2 linked regions of the Cohnella herbarum genome follow. The protein of the gene in region 1 binds, or shares a complex with, the protein of each later gene. Links are inferred from orthologs where the notes say so. Each region holds a gene or a part of one and is shown in the gene's direction. Other genes may lie near its edges. The genes, in order: groL and metK.

Region 1 (16,488 bases):
TGGACAAACTTATCCACAATGCCTGTGCATACTGTGGACAAGGTCGAAAAACCGTTGATACATCAGCAATGAAAGAAAATCGAGAATCGGATTATTTTTTCACAAATGAAGTGTGGACAGTGTGGGTAATGTGGATAAATCGGTGGAAAACTATGGCTCTTCGCAAAAAGTGACAAAAAAAGCTTGCGTATCAACGATTCGAAAGGGAACGATGGGCCCCTTAAACGGCTCTTGAGATACGCAAGCTGTGTATAACTGTGTGCATAAAGATATTTGGAATCCAGACTTGTGAACGCGTACTTATATTTAATCTTCCATTAAAGCTTCCCACTCCGCATAAGCGTCTTCCAGAGCGACTCTTTTCTGTTCCGCTTCGCCTTGCATATCCCTCAATCTCACGTAATCCGTAACGACCTCGGGAGAAGCCATCTCGAGCTCGAGAGAGGTAATCTCGGACTCCAGCCTAGCGATATCGGCCTCGAGTTGTTCGCGTTTTCGCGTACGCGCGCGATCTTCCCGTTTCGCTTGCTTATCCGCTTCATAGTTACTGACGGCAGGCTGCGTTGAAGGGGAGGCACTGTCGATTTGTGACGATTCCCATTCCTTCATTTGCTCCTTTTTCGCTACCATCTCGTCATAATTTCCCAGGAAATGCGTCACTCCGTCCGGCGCCATTTCGACAATCCGATCGGCGATCCGGTTCAGGAAGTACCTGTCATGGGAAACGAAGATCAGCGTGCCATCGTATTCGTCCAATGCGGCTTCGAGCACTTCGCGGCTCATCAAATCCAGATGGTTCGTCGGTTCATCCAGCAAGAGAACGTTCGCTTTGAGAAGCATGAGCTTCGAAAGCGCGACGCGCGCTTTTTCCCCGCCGCTAAGGGCGCTTACCTTCTTGCGCACGTCGTCGCCGCTAAACAGGAAGTTGCCGAGTACGGTGCGGATTTCAGCTTCGGGCTGCATAGGATAGGCGCTCCACACTTCCTCAAGCACCGTGTTAGCCGGATTAAGCTCCCGTTGCATCTGGTCGTAGTAGCCAAGAGAGACGCCGGCGCCCCACTCGAACACTCCGGTACGCAGCGGCAGCTTCTCGATTAGCGCGTGGAGCAAGGTGGTTTTCCCGACCCCGTTGGGGCCAAGAAGCGCCAGCCTTTCCCCTCTTTTTACCTCGAAGCTAACGTTGCGAAACAATGGAGCCATCTCCGTCTTGGGAGCGGCTGAGCAATTAAAAGCCCTGAGAACTTCCTTGCCGCTGCGGCGTTCCGTAGAAAAGGAGAAACTCGCTTGACGCAACGTGTTCGGCTTCTCCAAGCGTTCGATTCTTTCCAGGGCATTGCGTCTGCTCTGAGCTCGCCTAGTCGTGGAGGCACGAACGATATTTCGCTGCACGAAGTCTTCCATTCGGGAGATTTCTTTGCGTTGTTGTTCATAAAGCTTAAGCTGCTGGGCGAAAGCCGCGGCTTTCAGATCCATGAACCGGCTATAGTTTCCGGTGTAGCGCGTTGCCGCATGCCGTTCGATCTCTACGATAGCCGTAACCGTGGCATCAAGGAAGTAACGGTCATGGGAAACGATCACCATGGCTCCTGCGTACGATCGTAAATATTGCTCCAGCCAAGTCAGCGTATCGATATCCAGATGATTGGTCGGTTCGTCTAGAAGCAAAAGCTCGGGTTGTACGAGCAGCAATCTGGCCAGGGCCAGTCTCGTTCGTTGTCCGCCGCTAAGGGAAGCCACTTCGGTATCGGGCGCGAAGCTGCCGAATCCCATCCCATGGAGGATGCTGCGGATGCGGTTATTCATTTCAAACCCGCCGTTCTCCCTGAACTTCTCGCTAACGTCCGCGTATTGGGCAAGCAAAGTCTCGTATCGTTCGGGATGTTCGAGCTCTTGGGGATCCGCGACACGCGCCTCTAAGCCTTGTAATATCCGTTCTTGTTCGAGCAGGGGACCGAACGCGGAATTCATCTCTTCCATGATCGTACGATGGCCTTGAAGTCCGCCGTTCTGAGCAAGGTAGCCGACTTTAAGCTCCCTAGGCTTCGAAACCGCTCCGGTATCGGCGGTCAGTTCTCCGGCCAGGATGCGAAGAAAAGTGGATTTGCCCGCCCCGTTAACGCCGACTAAGCCGATGCGGTCGCGTTCATTGATTTGGAGCGATACCCCGTCCAATACGGGAGTGACGCCGTAATGTTTAGTAATGTTGGATGCTTGTAGCAGCAAGAGGAATCCCTCCGACGATTTCTTTTCGACTCACCTCCCAAGTGTACCGTAAATGCGCAAGAAAAGTCCAAGTCGTTATTCTTTGGCGAAATTAGGCATTCAATGATAAAATGAAAAGAGATTTTCACGGAGTTCAGAAGGTAGGCCTGCAGATTATGGGGGAGAGCGAAGGGATTATCGGCAAGGCCGAATGGCGACGCCGACTGGCGGGCTTAAGAGACGGATTGTCTGCGGACGAGCGGACAAACAGATCCGAGAAGCTTTGCGAACGTGTCCGGCTAGAGGTGCTCGATCCGTTGCGTATTCGGTCGAATCGTCCCTTGAACGTGTGCGCGTACGCGCCTTTTCGGTCGGAGTCTTCGCCGCTGCCGTTGATTAAGAACAGTTGGGAACAGGGTGACCGCATATTCGCGCCAAGAATAATTCCGGGCGGAGAAGGAATGGAGCTACGCGAGGTCGAAGCATTGTCAGACTGGATTCCCGGCAAATGGGGAGTTCCGGAGCCCGACCCGCAAAAAACTTTATTAATAGAAGGAAGGCAGCCTCTGGACGTCGTTCTCGTGCCGGGCATTGCTTTTCACATACAAGGCGGTAGATTGGGCTACGGAGGCGGTTATTACGATCGCTTGTACGCCGATAGGTTGCTTTCGGGAAACGGCGAGACGATATGGCTCGGCTTTTGTTTTGCGGCGCAGGTCGTGACGGAGCTCTTGCCGATCGAGCCCCATGATCTCCGATTATCGGGAGTGGCAACGGAAGAACGGGTCGTATGGTTTAGATAGGGGGAGTATGACAGTGGGGAACGACACGACAGATTTTACGCATTTTAATGATCAAGGACGCGCGAAGATGGTAGATGTCTCCGACAAAGCCGTGACGGCCAGAGTAGCGGTTGCCGAAGGGGCCGTTACGATGGCTCCGGAGACGCTGCAACGAATTCGGGAGCGTTCCGTGGCCAAAGGGGACGTGCTTTCCGTCGCACAGATCGCCGGTATCCAAGCGGCGAAGAAGACATCGGATTGGATACCGATGTGTCATCCGCTACCGTTAACGGGAGTCGATATCCGTTTTTCGGACAACGGTGCAGACACGCTTCGGATTACGGCAGAGGTAAAAACAACGGGCAAAACCGGCGTAGAGATGGAAGCTTTGACCGCCGTGTCGGCTGCTGCCCTTACCGTATACGATATGTGCAAAGCATTACAGAAGGATATGGTTATCGGACCTATACAACTGTTGGTCAAGACGGGCGGCAAGAGCGGGGATTACGCCTTGGCGACCGAGTAACGGAAAGACAAAGACAAAGACAAAGCTCGTACTCATGGGTGCGGAGGGATGAAGAATGCGTTGGAAAGTTGCTTTATTAACGGCTAGCGATAAAGGTTCGCGCGGGGAACGCGAAGATACGAGCGCACAGGTCATTCGGGAATTGGTCGAAGAAGAATTGCACGGGGACATTATCGATTACCGGATCGTACCGGACGATCAGGATGAATTGCGGGCGGCTCTGATCGAGATGGCGGATTATTATCAAGCGGATCTCATATTGACGACTGGCGGCACGGGACTCGCGTTCCGCGACGTCACTCCGGAGGCGACGTTGATGGTCGCGGAACGCATCGTGCCGGGGATTCCGGAAGCGATGCGCGCAGCCGTGACCCAGCGCTCCCGGCAAGGCATGCTGTTTCGGGGCATTTGCGCGATTCGCGGCCGTACCTTGATTCTGAATTTACCGGGGGATCCGAAGGGCGTTCACGAGCATCTGATGGCCGTTATGGATATGCTGCCGGAAGCGCTCGATCAAGTGAAAGGCTTAAGAGGGGAGCATTAAGATGACGATGCCCGGCTTACCCTCGGATCATCGCTCCACCGTCATCGGTTCCTCTTTGCTTAAAGAAGTGATGGTAGAAGACGCTGTAGGGATGGTGCTGGCCCATGACTTGACGCAAATCGTTCCCGGGGAGTTCAAGGGAAGATTATTTCGCAAAGGCCATGTCGTTGTCAGTGAAGACATTCCTAAGCTGAAGGATATCGGTAAAGAGAACCTATACGTGATAGAGCTCGCGCCAACGGATCTTCACGAGGACGATGCGGCTCTCAGAATGGCGGCCGCTTTGGGCGGAGTTAATACGACCATAGGAGAGCCGCACGAGGGCAAGGTGTCGATCAAGTCGGATATCCTCGGGATCGCCGGAATCGCGCGGGAAGTCGTAGACGAGATTAACCGGCTGGGAGAAATCGCTCTCGCTTCCGTGACGAACCATCGCGTCGTATTCCCGGGAGACGGATTGGCGGCGACAAGGGCGATTCCGCTCATCGTACCCGAACATAAGGTTCAAGCCGTCGAATCGATTGCCGGCGATTATCGGAAGAGGCATGGAATTGCCCCGATCAGCGTTCGGCCGTTTCGATTGATGAAGGCGGGGTTGTTAACGACGGGGAGCGAAGTGTTCTCGGGAAGAATCGCGGACAAGTTCGGCCCGGCGGTGAAGGCGAAGCTCGAAGCGCTAGGTTCCGAAGTTGCGGAGCAACGTTTCGCTCCAGACGATCGACATATAATTGTCAACGAAATTCACTATTTCCTGAATCAAGGGTATGATATGATACTCGTAACGGGTGGAATGTCAGTGGATCCCGACGATCGTACTCCGGGAGCCATCGCGGATGCGGGAACGGATATCGTAAGCTACGGCACTCCGATGTTGCCGGGCTCGATGCTGTTGTTCGGCTACATACGCGGAGTACCGATATTCGGCTTGCCGGGTTGCGTGATGCATGACCCCTATACCTCATTTGACGTCTTGTTGCCGAGAATTCTGGCTGGAGATACGGTTGTGAAGGAAGATATCGTCGGAATGGGATACGGAGGGCTTCATCGCTGCTAGAAATCCTGATTTCGCATAACAGAAACGGAGGTTTAACTTATGGGTGGCATCGGTGCATCCGGTATTATTTTGCTTGTATTGATCGCGTTGCTATTATTCGGACCGAATAAATTGCCTGAATTGGGTAAAGCGTTCGGCCGCACGTTGCGCGAGTTCAAGAAGGGCGCTAACGATCTAATGGACGATACTAAGGAACGTCAACCAACTCGCGTGGATGTCTCTTCCGAAGAGACTCAGCAACCGAAAACGGAACGGCGTCTCCCGGAATGAGCGGGATTGGCAATGAATCATTAAGGGGCTGTCCTTCGACGCAGATGAATCATTTGCGAAGGGGACAGCCCTGTTGTCGTACTCGAGGTCAATGATCTGTCAGCACATGGAGGCGAAGCGATATCATGGAGGAAAAACCAAGCCCGTTGAAGCCGGAGGAGTGGATGCCGTTAACGGAGCATTTGGGCGAACTGCGCAAGCGGATCATCTATACTTTGATCGTATTCGTACTCGGATTGGTCGGAGGGTTGTTCGCTTCCCAGCCCGTGTTCGATTATTTAGTGGAGGCCGCCCCGGTGAAAAACCTGGACCTTCACGCGTTCTCGCCGTGGGACGCGATCGGCTTATATATGAAATTCGCGATCGCAATCTCGCTTGTCATCGCCCTTCCGTTCGCGATGTTCCAGCTTTGGTCCTTCGTTCGGCCGGCGCTGGGTCCTAAGGAGCAGAAGTCTACATTGCAATTCGTTCCGTGGGCGTTGATTATGTTTTTGATCGGATTGGCTTTTTCCTATTTCGTCGTCTTTCCGATGGCATTCCTGTTCACGGAAAAAATTACGAATAACTTGGGGCTGGAACAAACTTACGGGGTCACGCAGTATTTCTCGTTTCTTTTCAATATTCTCCTGCCCATTTCTCTGCTGTTCGAATTACCGCTCGTTATCCTCTTTCTCAGTCGGATCGGAATATTGACCCCCGCGATTCTCGTCAAAATGCGCAAGGTCGCTTGGTTCATACTGATCTTTGTCGGAGTCTTGGTTACCCCTCCGGACGTCGTTTCCGATTTGATGGTGGCGGTGCCTCTGATTTTGCTATACGAGTTTAGCGTGATCTTGTCGAGAATCGCATACGGCAAACGTATGAAAACACGGGAAGACGCGGCAATCGGGCAAGAGGATTAAGCGGAGTGCTGCCCCTTTCTCCCTAGGGACTATAGAACGAGCCATATCGCCAAAAAGAACCATAAAGGATCAAATTTCGATATTCCAAATGGAAAAATTATGATACACTGGTCTCAAGTAAGGGCTTACAACGGCCGTTCGAATCCGGGAGGGACTAGTGCATGCGCGATATGACTTTAGGTCGTAAGATTACGTTAGGTTACGTAGGCATGATTGTGTTGCTGGCATTGGCGTTCGTACTACTGTTAACGGGAATGGATTTCGCGGAACATAAGGTTTTATTCATCGAGATGATCGTCATTATCCTGATCATCGCGGGCGCGAGCGGTTTAGGCTTAATGTGGTTGGTACGCAATCTGACCGAATCCATTGGCGGCGTAACCTCCACGCTCAGGAATATCGCTTCTTCCGGAGGAGACTTAACGAGACGCATACATATCCGATCCACCGATGAGATGGGGGATCTTGCAGGCGCGGCTAATCATATGCTCGACGGCTTGCAGAAGATGATGAAGGAGCTGCGCGAAAGCACGGCGGAGTTAGCCGCTTCCGCAATCTTGCTCAAGCAGGGCGCGGACGAGAACGCTCGCGTGAGCAGCGAAGTATCCAAAGCGGTAGAGAAAGTAGCGGCAGGCTCGGAAACCCAGGTTGCGCAATCGCAGGAAATTTCGGCGACGATGCAAGAAACTTTAGACGGTTTGAATCAGGTTGCGTCAACGACAACGGGAGTATCGGATGCGGCGCAATCGACCGTTAGCCGAGCGGAAGCCGGGTCCGAGCTGCTGCAATCGACCTCGGTGGAAATCGCCCAAGTCGGCAAAGCCTTCCGTTCTCTTCAAGAAGTGGTAAGAGGGTTGAACCACAAATCCGAGCAGGTGCGCGAAGTTATCGGCTATATTTCGGAAGTCGCGAACCAGACGAACTTGCTGGCGCTTAACGCGGCTATCGAGGCCGCTCGCGCCGGCGAGCACGGAAGAGGGTTTGCGGTCGTCGCGGGAGAGATTCGCAAACTCGCGGATCAGACTCAGCAATCCGCGGTTCAGATCGGAGACACGATCGGTACGATGTCGAGCGATATCGGACAAGTCGTGACGATGTTCGAACAAAGCTCCGGGCAAGTATTTACGGCGGTTGAAAGCATGGGAAATGCGGAGGAAACTTTCCGCGATATCGTCGGCAAGGTCGGTCAATTGAGCTCTAACATCGTCGATGTCGCCGCCTCGGTCGAGCAAATGTCGGCCGGCAGTACATCCGTCGTTCAATCGATACAAGACATTTCCCGAATTACCGAAGAAACGGCTTCTTTCACGGAGCAAGTATCGGCGATGACGGAGCAGCAATTGTCTTCTACGGAGGAGATGGCGCGTACGGCCGAGAATCTCAGCACGATGGCTTCCAGGCTGAAGGGTCTCGTCGGAAACTTCAAAACTTAATTACGGTTGTTCTCCAAGTAATCTCGATGGGGAATGGGCCAATTCATTCGATGCGAATCCGCTATAAACGCGGATTCGCATTTTTTTGTATAGGTTTTAATGCATTTTAACGCAAAAGGACTTGAAAACCATCTGTAAAAACCGTATCATAGAAAATGGTTATTAGCACTTAACACAATTGAGTGCTAACAGAAGAATGGCTTCAAATAAAACTTAAAATTTAAGAAGGAGGCTATTTACATGATTAAACCTTTGGGTGACCGCGTTCTCGTAGAAGCGAACGCAAAAGAAGAAAAAACGATCAGCGGTATCGTATTGCCGGATAACGCAAAAGAAAAGCCGCAAGAAGGAACGATTATCGCGGTGGGTAGCGGAGCTTTAACTAAAGACGGTGAACGGATCGCGCTTGAGGTAAAAGAAGGCGACCGCGTATTGTTCTCTAAATATGCAGGTACGGAAATCAAATACGAAGGCAAAGAGTATTTGATCATGAAAGAAAGCGATATTCACGCGATCGTAGGCTAATTAATATTAACAGATTCTAAGGAGGGTACTTAACGATGGCTAAAGAAATTAAATTCAGCGAAGACGCTCGTCGCTCGATGCTTCGCGGTGTAGACGCATTGGCGAACGTAGTTAAAGTAACGCTTGGACCTAAAGGTCGTAACGTCGTTCTGGAGAAAAAATTCGGTTCTCCTCTGATCACGAACGATGGCGTAACGATTGCGAAAGAAATCGAGCTGGAAGACGCATTCGAGAACATGGGCGCGCAACTGGTTAAAGAAGTCGCAACCAAAACGAACGACATCGCCGGCGACGGTACGACAACGGCAACGGTTCTTGCTCAAGCGATGATTCGCGAAGGCTTGAAAAACGTAACGGCTGGCGCTAACCCTATGGTTATCCGTAAAGGTATCGATAAAGCGGTTAGAGCGGCAGTTGAAGAATTGCAAAAAATCTCTAAACCGGTTGAAGGTCGTAACGACATCGCTCAAGTAGCTGCAATCTCCGCTGCCGATGATGAAGTAGGTCAACTGATCGCCGATGCGATGGATAAAGTCGGCAAAGACGGAGTTATTACCGTTGAAGAATCCAAAGGCTTCAACACGGATCTTGAAGTCGTTGAAGGTATGCAATTCGATCGCGGCTACATCACTCCGTACATGATTACCGATACGGACAAAATGGAAGCTAATCTGGATAACCCGCTGATCCTGATCACGGACAAGAAAATCTCGAACATTCAAGAGATCTTGCCTGTTCTGGAGAAAGTCGTTCAATCCGGCAAGCAATTGCTGATCATCGCGGAAGACATCGAAGGCGAAGCATTGTCTACGCTCGTCGTTAACCGTCTGCGCGGTACGTTCACTTGCGTCGGCGTTAAAGCTCCTGGCTTCGGCGATCGTCGTAAAGCGATGCTGCAAGATATCGCCGCTCTTACCGGCGGTCAAGTGATCACGGAAGAACTCGGCTTAGAGCTGAAATCGACTACGATCCAACAATTGGGTACGGCACGTCAAGTGCGCGTAAACAAAGAAAACACGATCGTCGTAGACGGTGCTGGAGACAAAGCCGATATCGATGCTCGCGTAAACCAAATCAAAGCGCAAATCGAAGATACGACTTCCGATTTCGACCGCGAGAAATTGCAAGAGCGTCTGGCTAAACTGGCTGGCGGCGTTGCGGTAATCAAAGTCGGCGCAGCTACAGAAACAGAATTGAAAGAGCGCAAACTTCGTATCGAAGATGCTCTGAACGCGACTCGCGCGGCTGTTGAAGAAGGTATCGTTTCCGGTGGCGGTACTGCCCTCGTTAACGTATACGCTGCCGTTGCTGCTGTAAGCGCGGAAGGCGACGAGAAAACAGGCGTTAACATCATCCTTCGCGCTCTCGAAGAGCCGATTCGTACGATCGCTGCTAACGCTGGCCAAGAAGGCTCCGTTATCGTTGAGCGTCTGAAGAAGGAAGCAGTCGGCACAGGTTACAACGCTGCTTCCGGCGAATGGGTTAACATGTTCGAAGCGGGCATCATCGACCCTGTTAAAGTTACTCGTTCCGCGTTGCAGAACGCTGCATCCGTAGCGGCTGTCTTCTTGACAACCGAAGCGGTTATCGCCGACAAGCCGGAACCGAACAAACCGGCAGGCGGCGGAATGCCTGATATGGGCGGAATGGGCGGCATGATGTAAACTGACCTGAGATCCCTTGAGTAGCATAGGGTCTCAAGTTAGAAAACGTCATTTGATTACATGATGAAAAATTAGGCTTCTCACAAGTTCAGATTGAACTTTGTGAGAAGCCTATTTTATTAAGCGTTGTGTAGATCATCAATCATTTGGTTAAGCTTCTTGTCAAAAGTGAAAACAGTATACCCACCTATCTTCGAGTAGGCGAAAAGCAGGGAGTCAACAAAATCGATTTTTATATCACTGTAGACCTTTAAAGCTTCGATCAGGATATTTCTGTCATGCATTGATAGTGTTGCCGTAGGAAAGTAAGTTCCGTAACGAATCAAAGATATGAACTCGCTCCACTTTATATATCTTTTCCAATACATAAACGGCTTCGGCAATAACTTCATTCGGAATAAAAATATAGTGGTCTTCAATCTTTTCTCGGGCTTGTTCTAAGAATTGATCAACATCTTGAAGCAAGTACCGCAAAATTAAATTTGCATCAACGATGTTCATGTTTTTCTTGCACACCCTTTTCCCAGGCATCTTGTTCGTATTGGATTAAATCCAATTTGGAGTACTGTTTCAATGCGCCTCTAGCGGTGGGAGAAGAGGGAACTGAAAGTTTGAATGGAGATGGGTCTCCGATAGGTAATATGATTAATTCAACATCCTGATTCCGAAGGCTTTCAGGGAGATCGACGATATGCTTTAGAGCATCGCTGTTGGTTATTTTTCTGACGAAATTCAAATTAATCACCTTCCTTAGTTAAAGTATAGCCGATTCAGAATTGACTCACAATTACCAATCTTACAGTCGCTCCAGCCTCTGTTGAGAGCTGAATGAGAAAAATGAATAAATGATTAAAAATCCGATTGTCGGTGTAATTAGAATATAGATAAGCTCGAAACTATGAAAAATGGGGTGAATGAAAATGAATAAAATCGCGATTCTGGTTATGTTAATCTCCTTATTGAATCCGCAAGCCGTCGTCACTTCCGTTGATAACGTCATTACGATTACGAAAGATAATGTCGTGACGACTTATGAAGTAAACGAATAGTTTTCGTTTGAAGAGCAGGCTCGAGCAGGAGGGATGACCTCCTGCTTTTTTTGTCTTGACAGCGCCAGCCCGCCGTAGGTATATTCATTTCTATCATCGAATGGATATCATGAGGGAAGGAAGCGGGAGGAATGGCAATCCATCATAAGCCTCTGATCATCGCGCACAGAGGCGCGGCGGGAGAAGCGCCGGAAAACACGCTCGCGGCGTTCCGGCTAGGTATGGAGCAAGGCTGCGACGCGATCGAATTGGATATTCACCTGTCCAAGGACGGGGAGATTATCGTCTGTCACGATGAGACGATCGACCGAACGAGCGACGGGACCGGTGCGATCCGGGAGCTGACCGTAGCGGAAATAAAGCGGGCGGATGCCGGCGGATGGTTTAGCGAGAAGTATGCGGGCGAGCGAATCCCCTTGCTAGAGGAAGTATTCGAACTTGTTCCTTCTAGCATTATGATCAATATAGAGATCAAGAGTTCGTTCGAGCAACGCTTAGAAACGACTTTAGCCCGATTGCTTCGGCGAACGGCAAGGCTTTCGAGCGTTGTCGTGTCGTCTTTCGATTTCAATTGCTTGGCGGTCTTAAAACAAATCGAACCGGAAGCGCGAATCGGTCTCCTATATGAGGATAAGGCAACGCTTGCCGATCCGACAAATCAGCTAACCGTTCCGGTGTATTCCCTCCATCCCTACTTCGGCAAGCTGGACATCGAAGACGCGCGCGAAGCGGTGCGTCAAGGGCTTCGGGTATATCCGTGGACGGTTAATGGAGAGGAACAAATTCGGCTGATGATCGAATACGGCGTCTCGGGCGTCATTACCGATTATCCGGGCAGAATGAAAAAAATATTGGGAAGTTAACGGAAGAAGCGGGCTTAGCGCAATTGCGCTAAGCCCGCTTTTTTTGATGCGTTGACGGAATTTGCAGACTATAGTTTGAAAAACCGGACGGAAGCGTTGAGGTTCTTCACGATATGTTGCAATTGCTCGGATGAGGAAGCAATATTCTCGGCTAGGGCAAGCTGTTCTTCCGTAGCCGCCGAGACGTTCTGCGCCTTGCCGGCGATTTCTCGCGCGGAGGATGAGGATTGCTCCATGCTTGCCGATACTTCTTCCGAGCTTGCCGACATTTGTTGCGTGATCGCCGACGTATCGTGGATTTGTTCGGCGACTTGTTTGATGGATTCCACGATCGTTTCAAAGCCGATGGCCACATTGTCCATGATGGAGTTTCCTTCTTCGAACTGGAAAGCGGTCGTTTTCATATATTCCGAAGCCTGTTCGATCTCGCTTCTCGTATCGGCAATGAGATCGTTGATGCTTTGGGCGGATTCTAGCGAGTGAGTCGCAAGCTTGCGGATTTCCTGGGCGACAACCGCGAAGCCCCGGCCATGTTCTCCGGCTCTGGCGGCCTCAATAGAAGCATTTAGCGACAAAATCCCCGTCTGAGTAGCGAAGTTCGTGATGTTTTCCGTAATTGAGCCGATTTCTGCCGATTTATCGTTCAGGGTGTCTACGCTGCGATTGAGTTCCATGATCGTTCCCAACATTTGCTCCATCTGCATCTTCATCTTTTGTAACAGCTCGCTGCCTTGGTCGGCTTGGAGATTCGTTTGGTAGGAATGATCGGAGATCGCGTTCGTGCTTTCGGCGATTCTCTGAACGCCAAAAGACATTTCGCCGATCGCTTTGGTCGTTTCATCCGCGACATTCGATTGGGTATCGACGAGGGATGTCACCTCTTGAATATTATCCGCGACATGGCCGGCTGCGGAAGAAGATTCCCGTGCGCTTAGCGCCAGCTCCTCGGATGCCGTCTCGACTTGATAGGCGCTATCGGCAATGCTGCCGATCAACTCGCGCATTTTGCCGATCATCCCGTCTACCGACATTAAGATTTGCCCGAGCTCGTCCTTATCGTACTTAGGTTGAGGCTCGTATTTGAGATCGCCCAACGAGACTTGTTTCGTTTTCGACTGAACCAAGGAAACCGTTCTGCTTACTTTGCGAATGAGTATCGCTCCGAATAAGAGCAAGAGAATCCACTCAACAATCAACGTGCCATAGATGAGCATATCGGACTGCTCTTTGTTTGCCGTGATCTTTTTCAATTCGCCCATGGCATAAGTTTCGAGAATTTCGCCGAACTCGTTGATGTTCCCGCGCGCGACTTCGAAGTCTAGCTGCAGCTTCGTTTCGTTCTCTACGGTAAAGGTATTCGACTTAATATATGTATTCGCTTCCTGTGCCCATTCGTTAAAACGAACATCGACCTCTTCCATGATCGCGTCGATCGATTTGTTGCTCGATTCATGTCTTAAGCCGCTCAAACGCTTGTTAGCGAGTATGGTTAACGCCTCGTTAATCCGTTCGTTTGCCTGCTGCACGTTTTCGTTGAAATCATGGATAGATTTGCTCTTTTTCTCTTGCGTTACGTGTGCGGATTGCAATTGCTGGTAAGCGCTGGAGGCTTGATACATATCCCTGTCCGCGTTCAGAACGAGACTCGTAGCCTTGTTGCTAGTCTCGTAAAGCACGTCCGTCAGTTTATCGATGTTCGAGGAGTTAAGTTGGAGAAGGTAGAGCGCTGTAGCAGCAAATAAAACAAGCGGGGTAAGGAGTAAAAAAAGCAGCTTCGTTCTAACGGAAACATTGTTCATCATGTTGGTCTTCTCCCTTTGAGGTCTGATGTTAGCAAGTATACTTACTATATATCGGTATAGCGTCGCGTAAATGTAGTGGATACAGGATATCGTCATTCCGATGGTTAAGGTTCAACATGTCGAACTGACCAGCGGACCGCTTATGCGCAAGAAGGAATTGGCGGATGTCGTTATCGTTACGGCAGCGACTAAGCATTCTATTCATGGGTTGGAAAAGGATCATGCCGAGGCTGTGCAGCGGAGAATAGCCGTATGGGCGAGAGTGAGGGAAGACGATGTCTGAGCCTGTGGTCCGCCGTCAGCATCCCCTCTATTTCCTAGTGATTATCGCGGAATGGCTTAAACCCCTTCTTGTTCCGATTGTTGTATTCGTCGTTATTAATCGCAGGGGAAATCCGGACGAATGGCCGCCGATCGTCTTTTACGGCATTGTTGCCGCTTTTGTAGTGCAATTCGTTGCCGGATATCTTTCGTGGCGCAGGTTTACCTATGTCAGAGACGATCGGCAGTTGCTTGTCCGAAGCGGCGTATTGTTTCGACAGGTCAAGGCGATTCATCGCAATCGCGTGCACTCGATTCAAATTCAACAGCCGTTTATCCAAAGGATGTTAGGAATCTCGCAGGTTGTCGTCGAAACCGCGGGAGGCGGGGGAAAGCCGGAAGTCGTCATTCGAGCGGTATCGCTCGAGGAAGCCGAAGCTATTCAAGCGCTGGCGCGTAGAGACTTAGAGGAGATCCCGGTTGTCGAGGAAGATCAGTCTTCGGCTTCGGAATCGATTGCGCGGACGGCCTCTCGACCGATCGCTATGCTGGCGGCGGACGAAACCGCACCGACGAGCATACAGAGCATACACGTATCTTCGAAGACATTGACCTTAGCCGCGCTTACGACCACCAATATTCAGTTAACGTTGGCCTTTATAGCAGGAATTGCATCGTTCGCGGACGATATTCTAGGAAAATCGGTGTATGAATCCCTTGCCGATACCGCGATGAAGAGTTTGAACGGGCCATTCGCGATTGTGATTTGGTCGGGAGTCGCTTTATTGTTGGCTTGGGTATTGTCTATCGGGCTTTACGTATGGAAATACGCGGGCTTTAAACTTGAACGGAACGGGGATCGAATTACGGTCAGCCATGGCTTGTTAGAGAAACGGCAGCTCACGTTCTCCGTGGCTAAAGTTCAAGCGGTTCTATTCGTCGAAGGGCTATTGCGCAAGCCGTTGGGACGGGGGGAAGTCCGATTGCTGGTCGTGCAATCCGATAAGGAAACGTCGGTTATGCTCCATCCCTACTTAAAAGCCGACGAGCTAGAAGGTTTGTTGGCAAGCCTAATGCCGGATGTTAAGCCGATTGCTCCGACGATCGTTCCGGAAGGCAAAGCTTGGCTTGCTTTTGTCCGGTGGAAGGCGATCGTAACGGGAGTAGCCGCAGCCGGACTTATCTATGGATTCGGTTTCGCGTTGGCTTGGCCGGCGCTATTGCTGCTTCCTCTAGTCGCGTGGTGGGGATACGCGCAATTTCGCAGCGAGGCCGCGGGGACGGACGGAAGCCATTTCGTGCTGAGGCATCGCAGGCTTGCGGTTACGACCGCGTGGATGCGCAGAAAACATATCCAAGCGTTAACGATGCATGCATCGGTTATTCAGCGCCGCAAAGGCCGAAGAGACGTACGAGCGGCCGTGATGGGTGGGTTGAAAGGGACTGTTTTGACCGCGCGCATGCTTCCCGTTGAGGATACGGAGCGAATCGGAAAATGGTTCTCTAGACGATCGTAGAGACCGTCAGCATCGGCATTAGCTCCATCTGGCCGCCCAAAGCTTCATTTCCTTGACGATTTGGTGCAGATCTTCTCCTTTGGGAGTTAACGTATACTCGACGGTTACCGGAACGGTCGGGAATACGGTGCGAGTCAGAACGCCTTTCTCTTCCATGTGCCGCAGCGTGCTCGTAAGCGCGCGAGGACTGACGGAAGCGATGCTGCGTTGAAGCTCTCCGAAACGCCGGGTGCCGCAGAACAACTCCCTTAGTACGAGAAAAGCCCATTTTCCGCCGATGACGTCCAATGTTTTCTCAATGGAGCACTCTATGACTTCGGGTACTTTAGGGATCGTGTAAGATTCCGTGGATGGTGTTGTCATGATAGGAACGCCTCCATATGATCAATAATATATAAAGTATAGCTAAGAGCATTATAGCTTATTATGAATGGAAAAGGATATGTAAAAAGCGGTCGAGCTAGAGGGATACGCCTCCGGTTCGACCGCTTTTCCTATTTGGGAAGGATGATTGCCCTAGTGCATTCGCTTACGAAATTGAAACAAACGCATCTTTATTTTGCTCCGCGAGCAGGTTTCTGGAGAAATAAGGGTGCTGGGCACCGCTATTTCGCTCCGCGAGCAGGCTTCTGGAGAAATAAGGGCGCTGGGCACCGCTATTTCGCTCCGCGAGCAGGTTTCTGGAGAAATAAGGGTGCTGGGCACCGCTATTTCGCTCCGCGAGCAGGCTTCTGGAGAAATAAGGGCGCTGGGCACCGCTATTTCGCTCCGCGAGCAGGTTTCTGGAGAAATAAGGGTGCTGGGCACCGCTATTTCGCTCCGCGAGCAGGCTTCTGGAGAAATAAGGGTGCTGGGCATCGCTATTTCGCTCCGCGAGCAGGCTTCTGGAGAATTAAGGGCGCTGGGCACCACTATTTCGCTCCGTGAGCAGGTTTCTGGAGAAATAAGGGCGCTGGGCACCGCTATTTCGCTCCGCGAGCAAGTTTTGGAGAAATAAGGGTGCTGGGCACCGCTATTTCGCTCCGCGAGCAGGCTTCTGGAGAAATAAGGGTGCTGGGCACCGCTATTTCGCTCGTTCTCCAGCCAGTAAGGAA
Region 2 (13,370 bases), 2.8 Mb from region 1 along the record:
GGAAAATACGGCAATAATTTCGTAAAGACCATGCTCCGACTAGCTAATGAACGCCAGGAGATTTCCGTAGTGAACGATCAATTCGGGGCTCCGACGTATACCTATGATCTAGCTGTCCTCCTTGCGGAACTCGTACGATCCGATCAATATGGAACCTATCACGTATCTAATGAGGGGGTCTGTACATGGTTTGAATTCGCGCAGACGATTTTTAAGGAAGCCGGAATAGAGGGAATAACTGTGAGACCTTGTTCAACGTTACAATTTCCCCGTCCTGCTCCAAGACCCGCTTATTCCGTGCTAAGCCCAAACTCCTTGATCGAAGCGGGATTCAAACCGCTTCGTCACTGGAAGGAGGCTTTACGTCATTTTTTATCATGAAAGTCGCTGTTTCAGTAGCATCCTCCTGATTTTCCCCCAACACCCATAATGTAATACGCCTTGATTGCGGTGACCCGACACATACTAAGTTCATCAACATTCAAGGAGGCTTATCATTATGGCGAGAAGCAACAAGTTGGTTGTACCGGAATGCGCGAATGCGTTAAAGCAGATGAAGTACGAGATTGCGTCGGAACTTGGCGTGCCCATCGCTGCATCGACCGGTGACGTGGATTCGGAATTTTCCGGTGAGCTCGGTAGCATCGGATCAGCTGGATATGGACAACAATATTTAGGTAACCTGACTTCTAGGGAAGCGGGATCCCTCGGCGGCGGAATTACGAAACGCCTGATTCAACAAGCGCAACAAACGATCATTTAGCAATGGTTTTTCTGGGCTGACGCGCATTGACACCCCTCGACAAATCCGGTATCATTATTAATCGAAGGTTTCTCTTAACAGCCTTTTCCAATTGGAAAAGGTTGATTTTTATATGTGGGGGTTGGAGACTTTGTCGATTAAAGGACGGCATCTCTTCACATCCGAATCGGTCACCGAAGGCCATCCGGATAAAATATGCGATCAAATCTCGGACGCGGTATTGGATGCGTTCTTGGAAGTGGACCCTTATGCTCGCGTAGCTTGCGAAGTTTCCGTAGCTACAGGACTTGTGCTTGTTATTGGTGAAATCAGCAGCAAAGCCGATTTTATAGATATTTCCGCCATCGCGCGTCGCACGATTAAAGAAATCGGTTATACCCGCGCCAAGTATGGATTCGATTCCAGTACTTGCGCCGTTCTGACATCCCTGAACGAACAATCCGCAGATATCGCGCAAGGCGTAAATGCAGCTTTGGAAACCCGTGACGGTAAAGACATCCAGCAAGAAAATGAAGATATCGGCGCAGGAGACCAAGGTTTGATGTTCGGTTTTGCAACGAACGAGACTCCTGAGTTGATGCCGCTTCCGATCGCGCTGGCGCACCGTTTGTCCCGTCGTCTGTCCGAAGTTCGCAAGAACGGCAAGCTGCCTTACCTGCGTCCGGATGGAAAAACGCAAGTTACGGTACAATATGAAGACGGTAAACCCGTTCGCGTAGATGCTATCGTCGTATCGACGCAGCATTCCGAGGATATTACTCTAGAACAAATTCAGAGCGACATTCGCGAGAATGTGATCTATCCGGAAGTTCCTTCTGAATGGTTGGATGCCGATACCAAATTCTTCATCAACCCGACAGGGCGTTTCGTTATCGGCGGACCTCAAGGGGATGCAGGATTAACCGGTCGTAAGATCATCGTGGATACGTACGGCGGATACGCTCGCCATGGCGGCGGTGCGTTCTCCGGTAAGGATCCTACAAAGGTTGACCGTTCGGCGGCTTATGCGGCTCGTTACGTGGCTAAGAACATCGTTGCTGCTGGCCTGGCTGACAAATGCGAGATCCAGCTCGCATACGCGATCGGCGTAGCAAGCCCGGTTTCCATCAACGTAGACACATACGGTACTGGCAAGATCGAAGAGGAGAAGTTGGTTGAATTGATCGTGAACAACTTTGACCTACGTCCTGCGGGCATCATCAAGATGTTGGATCTACGTCGTCCGATCTACCGTCAGACAGCTGCTTACGGCCACTTCGGCCGCACGGACGTTGACCTTCCTTGGGAGCGTCTAGACCGTGTTGAAGCATTGAAGCAGGGCGCCTTAGTATAAAATTAGCTTTTATTTTAGACCTGAACCGAAGTGGGTTCAGGTCTTTTTTGCGTATTTTGAACCCCGCGCATGTGATAGTGATCTCGATACGGTTCATGTAGTGGATACAAGCGATCTTGTTCCAGGGGAATACCGTTTGTTCGCTTGGTACGGACAATCCGTTTGGTTAACGCTAACGCCTTAACCGAAGGATAGAGAAGGCTCTTGCGGCTGGGAGTAACCTAACGCAAGAGTCTTTTTATTGACGAATTGAAAATAATCCCTTAGTTTAGTCGGCAAGTCCCTTAATTTCTATGCCTAACTCGCCGAAATATAAAGTACTACTGTGTCTTCGGGAGGTTATTTCTTTTGCAGCTTAAACGTACTCTATCGCTTCTCTTATTCATTAGTTTAATCGTGCAGTCACTATCTATTACGGTTGCAACTGCAGCACCGGTTAAATCGGAAGTTCATGCTTTGGCGGGAGAAACAAGTTTCGAACCTTCGGGGTTCTTTCCAATCAAAGGGGCAACATCTGTGGTTCCCAATACGATCTTAAAGCTTACGTTTAATGAGGCAATTATTCTTGGAACGGGCAATATTGTGTTGACCAATGTGGGAGGTACGGCTTTTAGTGAATCCTATGCTATAACAGATACTTCTGTCGTGCAGCTTGATACGGTTAGTACATCGATTATTATCAAACCGCGGAACCCGTTGCCAGCTGGAACTTATCAGGTTACGGTACCTTCTACTGCAGTAATAAGCTACGGAACCCCGACCAAAGCTTTCGTGGGAATCGACGGCATTACGAAACAATGGACGTTTCAGGTCGAAGATCTGCTTGTTACGTATTTATTTCCAGCCATAGCCTCCCAAACCGTTGATCCAGTCAACCAGGCTAATCTATCCATGTCTTTTAATCGGGAGGTCAGTGCAGGCTCAGGGTATATTCAGGTGAAGAGAGCGTCTGATAATGTCACGGTCTATACGAGTGAAATTAAACCGGAGTATATTACAGGACTTACGGTCAACGTTCCAATAAGCGGACTGGACTATAATACGATCTATCATATTCTTATAGACTCAGGAGTACTGAGAGACAAGGTAAATGGTGGTGCATATGCTGGCTTCAGTGCTGGTTTGTGGTCTTTTAAGACTAAACCTGCATTAGATACGATAAAACCGAAGGCAGTATCTTATGCGCCGGTTAATAACGGAACTGTGGGGGACTTGAAGCTCGCCTATTTGTCCATGCAATTCGACGAGAGAGTGTTCGCGAACGAGAACAAAAGTCTAGTTATCACTAACGCGGCTAACGGGAGCTTGGTTTGTACAATCCCGGCAAATTTAACTGTGGATCCGGTTGACGGCAGTAAAATTAATGCGAATCTTAAAGGGGCTTCTTGCCCGGATCTAGTTAATAACACTAATTATACGGTTACGATCGGACCGGATGTTTATCGTGATGCGAGCGGTAATTATTTTGAAGGAGTTTCCTGGAAGTTTAAGGCGTTAGTCGATACTATCCCTCCTGCGATTTCAGCCTATGCGCCTATGGTGTCTTCTACGAATGTAAGTATTTCGACTACCGTTCTGAGCTTGACGTTTAATGAACCGCTTGGTGCTTTGTTGGGAACAGCCAAGGCATATATTTTTCCGCAAAACAGTCCATCAAGTAGGAGAGAGTTAACGATGACTCTCGATTCAGCGAATAACAAAGTATTATTTAGCCTTACAGGAAGCGGAACTCTCAGTAACTCGACACAGTATTCCATATCTGTTCCGGAGAATACTATTCAAGATACGACAGGTAATAAATTCGCCGGGATCTCCAATCCGCTGCAATGGACGTTTCAAACAGGAACGAATAGTATGCCGGTAATTAATAGTTCATCAATCGACGGGGCTAACATTGTGCTAACCTACAATGAGAACCTTGATTCTAATAAGGTTCCAGCTGCTAGTAATTTTTATGTAACGGTCAATGATGTCGTAACTCCCGTAACGGGTGTAACCATCTACAATAGTGAGGTCCGAATATCGTTACAATACAATGTTCTCATTGGACAGACGGTAAAGGTTTCTTACTTTCAAGATGCCAACATTCCTGGAAGACGGTTGCAAAACATAAGTGGAGTCGCAGCTGAATCGTTCAGTAATCGAATTGTAACAAATATGACGGATTCAACGTTACCTAAGCCGGTGAGCGGTACAATTTATGGGGATACATTGACATTAACGTTTAATCGCTCGATACCGTTGCTACCTACTGGTGCTCAGAGCCAATTCACTGTGAAGCAGAATGGCAGTACGATCGGAATTAAATCTGCCGTGGTTTACGGCACGACCTTGAACTTGACATTCAGTTCGAATTCTACAAGTCCGATGCCGGTATCCATAACGTATACGCCAGGCGCAAATCCCCTTAGAGATCAAAGCGGAAACTTGGTGCCGGCATTTACAGACTTCTATGTGCGGAATGTTCATGACAATGCTCCTCCGACGTTATCTTCTGCCACTCTAAACGGTAACAAGATCGTTTTGAACTACAATGAGGGCTTAAACACGACAAGTGTTCCGCCCAAAAATAGTTTCTCTATTGTCGCGAGCGGTACGAACACGGCTTTGCCGACAATCACAAATGTTGCCGTAATTAATAACACGATAGAACTGACCTTGTCGTCTAGCGTCGCAGCCAATATTCCGTTGTTATTGTACTATTACCCTACTTCACCTGCGATTATTGATCTTTCGAGTAATGCAGCGCCGGCTATAGTAGGATTTAGCTTCACAACGGGGTCAAGCGCTGTTGCCCAACTATCGACGTTAAATGCTACGAACAATCAAATCGCGCTGACCTATTCATCGACCTTAAGCGCGACATCGATTCCGTATATCACGCAATATGGGGCGAAGTTTGATGGAGTCGCCGTTCCAGTTACAGCTGTGTCAGTCTCGGGTACCCAGGTCATACTAACATTATCTACGGCTGTTAGAGTAGGACAGCGAGTAACTCTATCCTATAATGTCTCCGGAGTCCCTCTGAAAGACTCCCTTAGTCAATCCGTGGTCGCATTTACTGATTTAACCGTAACGAATAACGGGGGCAGTGGAACTCCTCTTCCGGGTAATTTGCCGGAATATCTGGAATCCGACGGCGCGGGAGGAGTGCGGTTTATCGTTGATAAAGTCTCGACGGCCGTTTCGGCGGCAACGCCTTCAGGTCGAACGGCTAATAGATATATGATCAACGGGGACAAACTGTTAGCTTCTTTTGATGCTATTAAACAAGGTAGCGGCATAACAGTGCCCATGATTACTTTCAAAGTTCCAACGACGGAAGCTGGAGCGCTTGTAGGTATTCCTTTGAGGGCCATCATGGATGCGACTTCTAAAGCATCGAATGCTTCGTTTCGATTGGATTACGGAGATGTCCAGTTCACGATTCCTTTGAAAGCTATTAACTACAATAAACAATTACAATCAACAGGTGGAGATGTGTCCACAGCTTATATTTTACTGAATATCGAGAAGGTTCAGAACACTCCGCTCGCTTCTTCACTTGCGGGTAGGGGAGCACAATTGCTTGCTACGCCAGCGAATTTCTCTGCAAGTATGTTAGCAGGAGGCAGGGAAAGGGAGATTGACGGTTATGAGACGTATGTCACAAGAACGTTCGTTCTCTCGTCTACAGGAGGTACAGGGAACGGCGACATCTCCGTCGTTCGGATCGACAACGATTCTGGGGATGTGACTTATGTGCCTACCAATATCCAGAATGCAACAGGCGGGGTAAATGTCAACTTTAAGCGTAAAGGAAATAGCACCTATGCGGTAATTCGGAATAACGCTGTTTTCACGGATATGACGAAGCATTGGGCAAGAGATGATGTAGCGATATTAGGTTCTAAATTTATTGTTCGTGGACCGACACTGACTACGTTCTCCCCGGGGAGAGAGATTACGCGGTCTGAGTTCGCCGAGTATATTGCAAGAGGATTAGGGCTAAACGGAGCAACAGCCTCGGCGGCAAAGTTTAAAGACGTGGGAACGACATTCAAAACGGCGTCATATATCGGAGCTGTTAGCGATGCTGGGATTGTTGAAGGTGATACATCAGGGAGATTTAAACCGAATGCGCCGATTACCCGGGAAGAGATGGCAACGATTCTCGTACGGGCTATGAAATACGCCGAAGTGCAGACGACTCCTAACAGTTCCGCGCTTAATGAGTTCAAGGACAAAGCCAAAGTAAGTAGTTGGGCTAAAGACGGGATGGCGACAAGCGTAACAGCAGGTTTCATCAAAGGTTCGACGACGAAGACCATTAACCCGCAAAGTAACGCAACTCGTGCGGAAGCGGCGATTATGATTAAACGATTCTTGGAATATGTGGATTTCTTATGAACCATAGTAGACTAGTAGAACACGGTTTAGAGTGGGTAGGTACAAGTCTACGTCACCCCTTCGATCCAGACTTGCCGGTTCTGTTCGTAGGAAGCAAGATGTTTGCTTTACTAGGCAAGACTGGAGAGTATGAGAGCGTCAACCTCAAGGCGGATCCGGAGGAAGCATGGCTACTTCGGCAGCAATATTCCGGGTCCGTTCTTCCGGGTTATCATATGAACAAGAAACATTGGAACACGGTTGTTCTTGATCGCAAGGTGCCTGATGACGAGGTGCTTGCGATGTTAGAGCAGTCTTATCAGCTTGCTTGGAGCAAGCTGAGTAAGCGGGAACGATTAGAGCTTAAGTAAGGCTTAAATAGGTAAGGCGGCGAACTTCGCCGCCTTTTTTATGTTCGTAGCAAATTTGTCCAAACTATTATTTTTGCCGACTTCCTCTCAACGGTGTAACTTTTCGCCTCTTAAAGAGTCTAATAGAGTAGGGCAATCTAGGAGTCTACGTACTTCTGCCAAATTCTAATAGACTTACGGGAGAACAGAATTACATGCTGCAATTACAACCTACACAAGCTCGACATAAACGAAACCGCCTCATTTTGCCATTTCTCGCAGGGGTATTGATTTTTACCGGACCGTTCAACACGGGTGCCATTCCTACCGCGCATGCCGCCTCTACTGCCTCACAAGCTGCTGTTACTTACAAGCTAGTTCAGCAAAGCGAAACCATCGTAACTTCGGGAGTTCGCCAAATTTCTTACGCATGGGTGCCGTCCGACAAGACTAAAGCAACCGAAATGCTTCACGTACTGCAAGTCGATCTCCAGAATCCGTATGTTCAGCTTAACGCGATGGGCGGCCAGAAAGGCAGCGTAACGTCGAGGCAATCGATTGGAGCGATGACGAAGGAGACGGGAGCGATTGCCGGTATTAACGGAGACGTATTCCGTACGGCTAGCGGTACCGAAGGCGTGCCGATGGGAGCGCAGATTACATCCGGACAACTTCTCGTAAGTACGGAGAAGCTGCAAGGAATGTACGCATTCGGAGTGACGAAGGATCGTCAGCCGATCATCGACAACTTTGTGTTTACGGGCACGGTTACGGCTGCCGACGGCGTAACGACTTTCCCGCTCGCGGGCCTCAATAAGTCCGCTTACCGGACAGAACCAGACAAAGCTTATAGCCATGTTAATGCTTTGTACATGTACACGAACGCTTGGACGGCCTCAGAGCGTCCGGCGAACAGCGCGGCGACTCCAACCGAGGCGCTTGTGGTGGATGGTATCGTGACCGAGATTTCAGTATCAGGAGCCATTCAGACGGCGATTCCAGCCAATGGATATATTTTGCGAGGCCATGGAACGGCGGCAAACTTCATCAAGACGAGTCTGATCGTCGGAGACCGAATCAATACGACAAGCTCGCTCCAATCCGCCGACGGTAAATCCTACGACCCGGCCAGCTTCCAGATGATGGTCAGCGGTCATACCCTGCTGCTGAATAACGGAGCTGCGGTACCTTTCACTAGAGATATCAGCGGAGTGAGCGGAAGCGCGGATCGGGCGCGTACGGCAGTCGGATATTCAAAGGATGGCACAACCGCCTATCTGTTAACCGTCGAAGAAAACGGCGGGCGCGAAGGCGTTACTCTTAAAGAATTACAGCAAATGTTAGTAGAGCTCGGCGTATGGAAAGCGGTCAACATGGACGGCGGCGGATCGACGACGATGGTGTCCCGACCGTTAGGAGAGTTCCAGACCCAGTTAACCCACCCAACGTTTTATGGAACGACGCAGCGACAGGTGACGAACGGAATCGGCGTGTATACGACGGCTCCTCAAGGAACGCTGAAAGGGATCGTGGCCAGCGGTGCCCGTACGTTATTCATGGGCCAGCAAGCGACCTACTCTCTGAAAGCTTACGATTCCTATTACAATCCGATAGATCCGAACGGCCTGCAGCCGACATGGAGCCTGGATAAACAATTGGGAGCGTTCGTTGGCGGTACGTTCACGGCATCGAAGCCGGGTTCGGCAATGCTGCAAGTGAACGCGGGCGGCAACGCTTCGGATTCGATTCCGATCGAAGTCATCGGAGAAGCCCAAGTGTCGAAGCTGCTGGTCGAGCCGAACACGGCGGTACTTAAGCCCGGTGCTGTCATTAGCATGCAAGTTAAGGCGCAGTTGACGGACGGCAGACAGCTTAACGTTCCTGCATCCTCGGTGTCATGGGAATTCCGCGGTTTCACCGCGACTTCAAGCGACGGCAAAATAACCGTCAATAAAGTTCAGAACAACATTGCAGCCGGATATGCGATAGCCAGGTATGACGGATTCGGTGCGGTTGCCGTGTTAGCGCCGGGTACGGAGAGGGCGTTGGAAGATTTCGAGAACGTTTCCTACAACGTCGGATTCAGCGCTACGCCAATCGAGACTGTCGGAGCCGCGTCGATCATGACGGGAATTCCGGGACGCGAAACTTCCAAAGTACTGGCGATGGATTATGACTTCACGGTCGGATTTGGCAAGAGATTCGCCAACGCCGTCCTCAATAACGGCAAAGGAATTACGATCGAAGGCACGCCAAGCTCGCTTTCCCTGGATGTGCTCGGCGACCAAAGCATGCACTGGTTAAGAGCGGAGTTTACGGACGTTAACGGCAAGACCGTATACGCTACGATCGCGGATCAGATCGATTGGGCGGGATGGAAGAACTTCCGCGTCGACTTGGCTGCTGCCGGTCTTAAAGGCACCTCCAAACTGACCAAGTTGTATATCGTGAACAAGGAAGAGGACCAGGACGAGCGGGCTATGCAAGGGCAGCTTGCGTTCGACAATCTGTCCTTGCAGTATCCTCCGGATCAGATCGCGGTTGCTCAACCTACGATCGTGATGACGGTCGGGAAGAAACAAGCTACGGTCGATGGCAAGAAAACGATGTTGCCGGGAGCTCCTTTCGTGCAGAAGGGGACCAATACCAACTACTTGCCGCTACGGTTCGTCGCGGATAGTCTCGGGGCGCAGGTCGTCTGGAACAATAAGGCGAAAAGAGTAACGGTGCTGCGTGGAGATAAAATGTTGGAATTGTGGGTGGGAAGCGACAATATGACGGTTAACGGAGTTCGTCAACCGATCACGGTTGCCCCTATGGTCATTAAAGGCAGCGTCTACGTTCCGGTGCGCGTGATTTCGGAACAATTAGGCCAGAAGGTAGATTGGGAGAGCAAAACGAAAACCATTACAATTCACTAATTTTACCCGAAACTCCTAAACCGTTCACGATGAAACTAAGAAATATGATATGATGTAAACAATGCTAGCAAGTGCCGAGAGGCCTTGCCTGGCTAATCTTGCAGGATTTTCAATCGGGCGAACTTTGATTAGGGGAGTCGTATTATGGATTTACATGTGGACCAAATAGATCGCGTGATCCAGAATGCGATCTCCGTTATGGAAGATAGCAAAGTTCAAGTTTTTGAAATTTGCGAGGTCGCCCGACGAGAACTTCTTACCCTAAACCAAGAGCTGGAAACCGTATTAAGAGATACCTCGGAAACGATAGATAAGGTAGACCGACTGGAGCGGGACTATCGTCTTGCGCGAATCCGGCTCACGGAAGTGAGTCGGGATTTCGTAAGGTTCTCCGAGCAGGATATTAAATCCGCTTACGAGAAGGCAACCCAGTTGCAACTGGATCTGATGGTGTACAGGGAGAAAGAAAACTACCTGAAAGCCCGTCGGGACGAGTTGCAGCAACGCGCGAAAAACGTAGAGCTTTCCATCGAAAGAGCGGATACAATTAATTTGCAGATGAGCGTCGTGCTTGACTACTTATCCGGCGATCTGACTCAAGTGACCCGCATTTTAGAATCGGCGAAAAATCGGCAAATGATCGGACTCAAGATCATATTGGCTCAGGAAGACGAGCGTAAACGGATCGCTAGGGAAATTCATGACGGTCCGGCGCAATCTCTGGCCAATCTGGTGCTGCGAACGGAAATCGCGGAGAGATTGCTCGATACGAAAGACCTTGAGGTCGTTCGCAGCGAACTCATCGATCTGAAATCTCAAATCCGCATCGGTTTGGAAGAAATCCGTAAAATCATTTTCAACCTTCGACCGATGGCTTTGGATGACTTGGGACTAGTGCCTACTCTCCGGAAATTCGTCCAGGATTTCGAGGAGAAGACGAGGATCAGGGCGGTTTTCGATACATCGGGTAAAGAGAAGCGACTGCCTAGCGCCATGGAAGCCGCGATGTTCAGGCTTGTGCAAGAAGGGTTCAATAACGCTTTGAAGCACGCTCAGCCGACATTCGTGTCGCTCGAAATGATTTTTCTCGAAAATACGATACAGTTACTGATAGAAGACAACGGTGTTGGTTTTAGTATGGATCAGATAGAAGCCAGAGCGAAATCTCACGCTAATTTCGGTTTGATCGGAATGAAAGAACGCGTAGAGTTACTTCAAGGGAAAATCGATTTCGATTCTAAAATAGGGCAGGGCACCCAAATCAGGATCAACGTCCCCATTAAAGCGGAGTCAGGAAAGGAGTTAATCGCACATGGAGAATAAAACGGCTGTACGTAAGATTAAAGTACTCCTTGCCGATGATCATCAGCTTTTTCGGGAAGGGCTTAAGCGAATACTAAACATGGAGAACGATTTGGAGGTCATCGGAGAATGCGGTGACGGAATCCAGGTACTCGAGTTCTGCAACAAAGAAAAGCCGGACGTTGTCCTGCTCGACATCAACATGCCGACGGAGAACGGCGTAGTGGCGACCGAGAGGCTTCGCGATATTTTTCCGGAGATCAAGGTGATCATCCTCTCTATCCACGATGACGAGAGCTATGTGTTCGAAACTCTTCGCAAGGGCGCGACGGGTTATCTGCTCAAGGACATGGAAGCGGAATCGCTCATCAATGCCATCCGCACGGTGGCGGAGGGACATGCATACATACATCCAAAGGTAACGGGCAAATTGATCAATCAGCTTCGCCGGATGACCTATCTCGACGAGATCGGCGCGACGTCCGGAGCTGCGGCCAGCCGGGAGACGGTTACGAAATTCATCCCGCGCGGCAACAACCCGCTTACTCGCCGCGAAGCGGAGGTGCTTCGCTTGATGGCCGAAGGCAAGAGCAACAAGACCATCGGAGAAAATCTCTTCATCAGCGAGAAAACGGTCAAAAACCACGTCAGCAGCATTTTGCAGAAAATGGAAGTGGACGATCGTACGCAAGCGGTTATCAACTCGATCAAATACGGCTGGGTTACTCTTTAAGCTGGCAGCGAAACCCCTACATAATCGAACTTCACACCGTTCGCGGCAACTGGTCTTTCAACCGACCTGGTGCCGCGAATTTTTGCGTTTTGCCACCTCGCACCAAACACTCCGCCACCCCGTAGACTCGCTTCTCCAACCAACTAAATCGCTTCGGGTCATATTCCCTGCAGCTTGCTGCGAAGAACTAACACGAAGTTAAGAGAGTACCCCTCAACTTACTGCGGGGAAGTGTATTCTTGCTTGTTACGGTCAATATGACCGTAACAACGAGGAAAAACTAAAATTAGTATATTGAGACGGTCAAAAAGGCCGTATCAGCAAGCATTTTCACTGATTTACAGCAAAAAAGAAGGTTGTAACGGTCAAAAAGGCCGTGTCAGACAGTAAGGGAAGAAGAAACTGATCCCAGACGTTCAAATTGACCGTGTCACAAATCAAATGCCTAATAAATCGAGACTTACAGATGGACTCACGCGGTAAAATTTGATTTGTTGGGGTTGTATGTTGGTTGGTGGAAGAAGCAGGTTCTGATCAAGGAGACCATGCAGCAGTTTGCGAGCTTTTTTGTCGCCAATATGGAGATGCGTACACACTTCTGAAACGACCAGTTTGCTGGAGCGGCGTAATCCGAGTCTTAGAATATCCCTTTCCTCTGCTGATAGCCTAACGATTTGATCTGTATTTTTACCATAAACCCAGCGGCCCATGAACTGTTGCAGTATCTGCTGGCACATGCGAGGTCGTTCAACAACATCATCAAAGGAAAAGCGAAGGACTTTCCAACCATCAAGGATGAGATGATTCTGTCGCATGAGGTTGTCCGAGAACTTCGTACGACTAATGTCTTTGGCATGAGAATTAAACCCATTAAATTCAATATCAAGCATGACATGATCTAACAAGAATGCGTAATCCAAGAATCGAATGCCATCCTTAAAATCGCTGACTTCATGTTCTGGATATAAGTTGTCAAAGTTCTGGAACGCAGGCCACCATACATTTTCGAGCAACAACTTCTCACCATGCCCATGCCCTTCAACTAGCCTTCTCAAGCTTTCTCCGCGCCTAGCTTTCTTGTGTCTCTCTAAGAAATGCGTGTAAGCAGTTTCGAAATCCATCCGTATTGCCTCCCTAAAATAAAATAGCCACTCACCCGTTCAACTAGAGCTGAACGAGAAAGTGGCGTGTGCTTCACGACCATAATAGATACGGATTTGAAATTATGCTTATTGTAGTTAACGTGGATAAAAATGTCAATCGCATTTCGCGGACTACGATAGATATGCAGAGTGGCTCAACAATTCATGAGTTCGGAACTCCCTTCCCGTCTAAGGCATATATTGTTGAACGAGTAGACGAAACGACGGAATACGGCGATATTCTTCGTTTGCGTCGCTCACCTTCAGATTAAAGGAGGTGGCCGCGATGATTCCCGGATTATTGTGGATTATCGGCTTTTACGCAGCGGCTGTGGCACTCGTTCACTGGCTAATCAGGCGGAGTTCGGGCGAAGAACGACGCCACTATGTGCTCGTAGCGGGCAACCACCAAATGCAGATCGAATGGTATATTAGGGCTTTGCAACAATTTTCGAGAC

Evidence for each region.
Region 2: the proteins of groL (region 1) and metK are in contact, whole or in part, in a cryo-EM structure (PDB 8P4O), measured with the Escherichia coli proteins. The link is inferred for Cohnella herbarum from one-to-one orthologs.

What each region holds. Positions count from the first base shown.
Region 1 is NZ_CP051680.1:7,470,688-7,487,175, forward strand. What follows is about bases 7,738-10,587. They hold groL (chaperonin GroEL), read left to right. Parts: upstream 7,738-8,273; coding sequence 8,274-9,902; downstream 9,903-10,587. Other genes in these bases: groES (co-chaperone GroES), read left to right, coding at 7,954-8,238; HH215_RS36170 (PIN domain-containing protein), read right to left, coding at 10,179-10,403; HH215_RS31410 (hypothetical protein), read right to left, coding at 10,390-10,587. Also shown: HH215_RS31355 (ABC-F family ATP-binding cassette domain-containing protein), read right to left, coding at 307-2,223; HH215_RS31360 (5-formyltetrahydrofolate cyclo-ligase), read left to right, coding at 2,334-3,005; cyclic pyranopterin monophosphate synthase MoaC, read left to right, coding at 3,019-3,510; HH215_RS31370 (MogA/MoaB family molybdenum cofactor biosynthesis protein), read left to right, coding at 3,566-4,054; HH215_RS31375 (molybdopterin-binding protein), read left to right, coding at 4,056-5,108; tatA (twin-arginine translocase TatA/TatE family subunit), read left to right, coding at 5,148-5,378; twin-arginine translocase subunit TatC, read left to right, coding at 5,504-6,280; HH215_RS31390 (methyl-accepting chemotaxis protein), read left to right, coding at 6,442-7,713; more of HH215_RS31410, read right to left, coding at 10,588-10,638; HH215_RS36775 (hypothetical protein), read left to right, coding at 10,823-10,951; HH215_RS31415 (glycerophosphodiester phosphodiesterase), read left to right, coding at 11,083-11,814; HH215_RS31420 (methyl-accepting chemotaxis protein), read right to left, coding at 11,883-13,616; HH215_RS31425 (PH domain-containing protein), read left to right, coding at 13,711-13,899; HH215_RS31430 (PH domain-containing protein), read left to right, coding at 13,892-15,394; HH215_RS31435 (winged helix-turn-helix transcriptional regulator), read right to left, coding at 15,413-15,757; HH215_RS31440 (hypothetical protein), read left to right, coding at 15,987-16,391.
Region 2 is NZ_CP051680.1:4,692,941-4,706,310, reverse strand. The notes cover bases 1-2,994. They hold metK (methionine adenosyltransferase), read left to right. Parts: upstream 1-893; coding sequence 894-2,096; downstream 2,097-2,994. Other genes in these bases: HH215_RS20080 (SwmB domain-containing protein), read left to right, coding at 2,445-2,994; HH215_RS20090 (alpha/beta-type small acid-soluble spore protein), read left to right, coding at 500-763; rfbD (dTDP-4-dehydrorhamnose reductase), read left to right, coding at 1-381. Also shown: more of HH215_RS20080, read left to right, coding at 2,995-6,485; HH215_RS20075 (MmcQ/YjbR family DNA-binding protein), read left to right, coding at 6,482-6,835; HH215_RS20070 (stalk domain-containing protein), read left to right, coding at 7,030-9,735; HH215_RS20065 (sensor histidine kinase), read left to right, coding at 9,880-11,058; HH215_RS20060 (response regulator), read left to right, coding at 11,048-11,770; HH215_RS20055 (putative endonuclease domain-containing protein), read right to left, coding at 12,208-12,891; HH215_RS20050 (hypothetical protein), read left to right, coding at 13,199-13,370. UniProt on the Escherichia coli protein: Catalyzes the formation of S-adenosylmethionine (AdoMet) from methionine and ATP.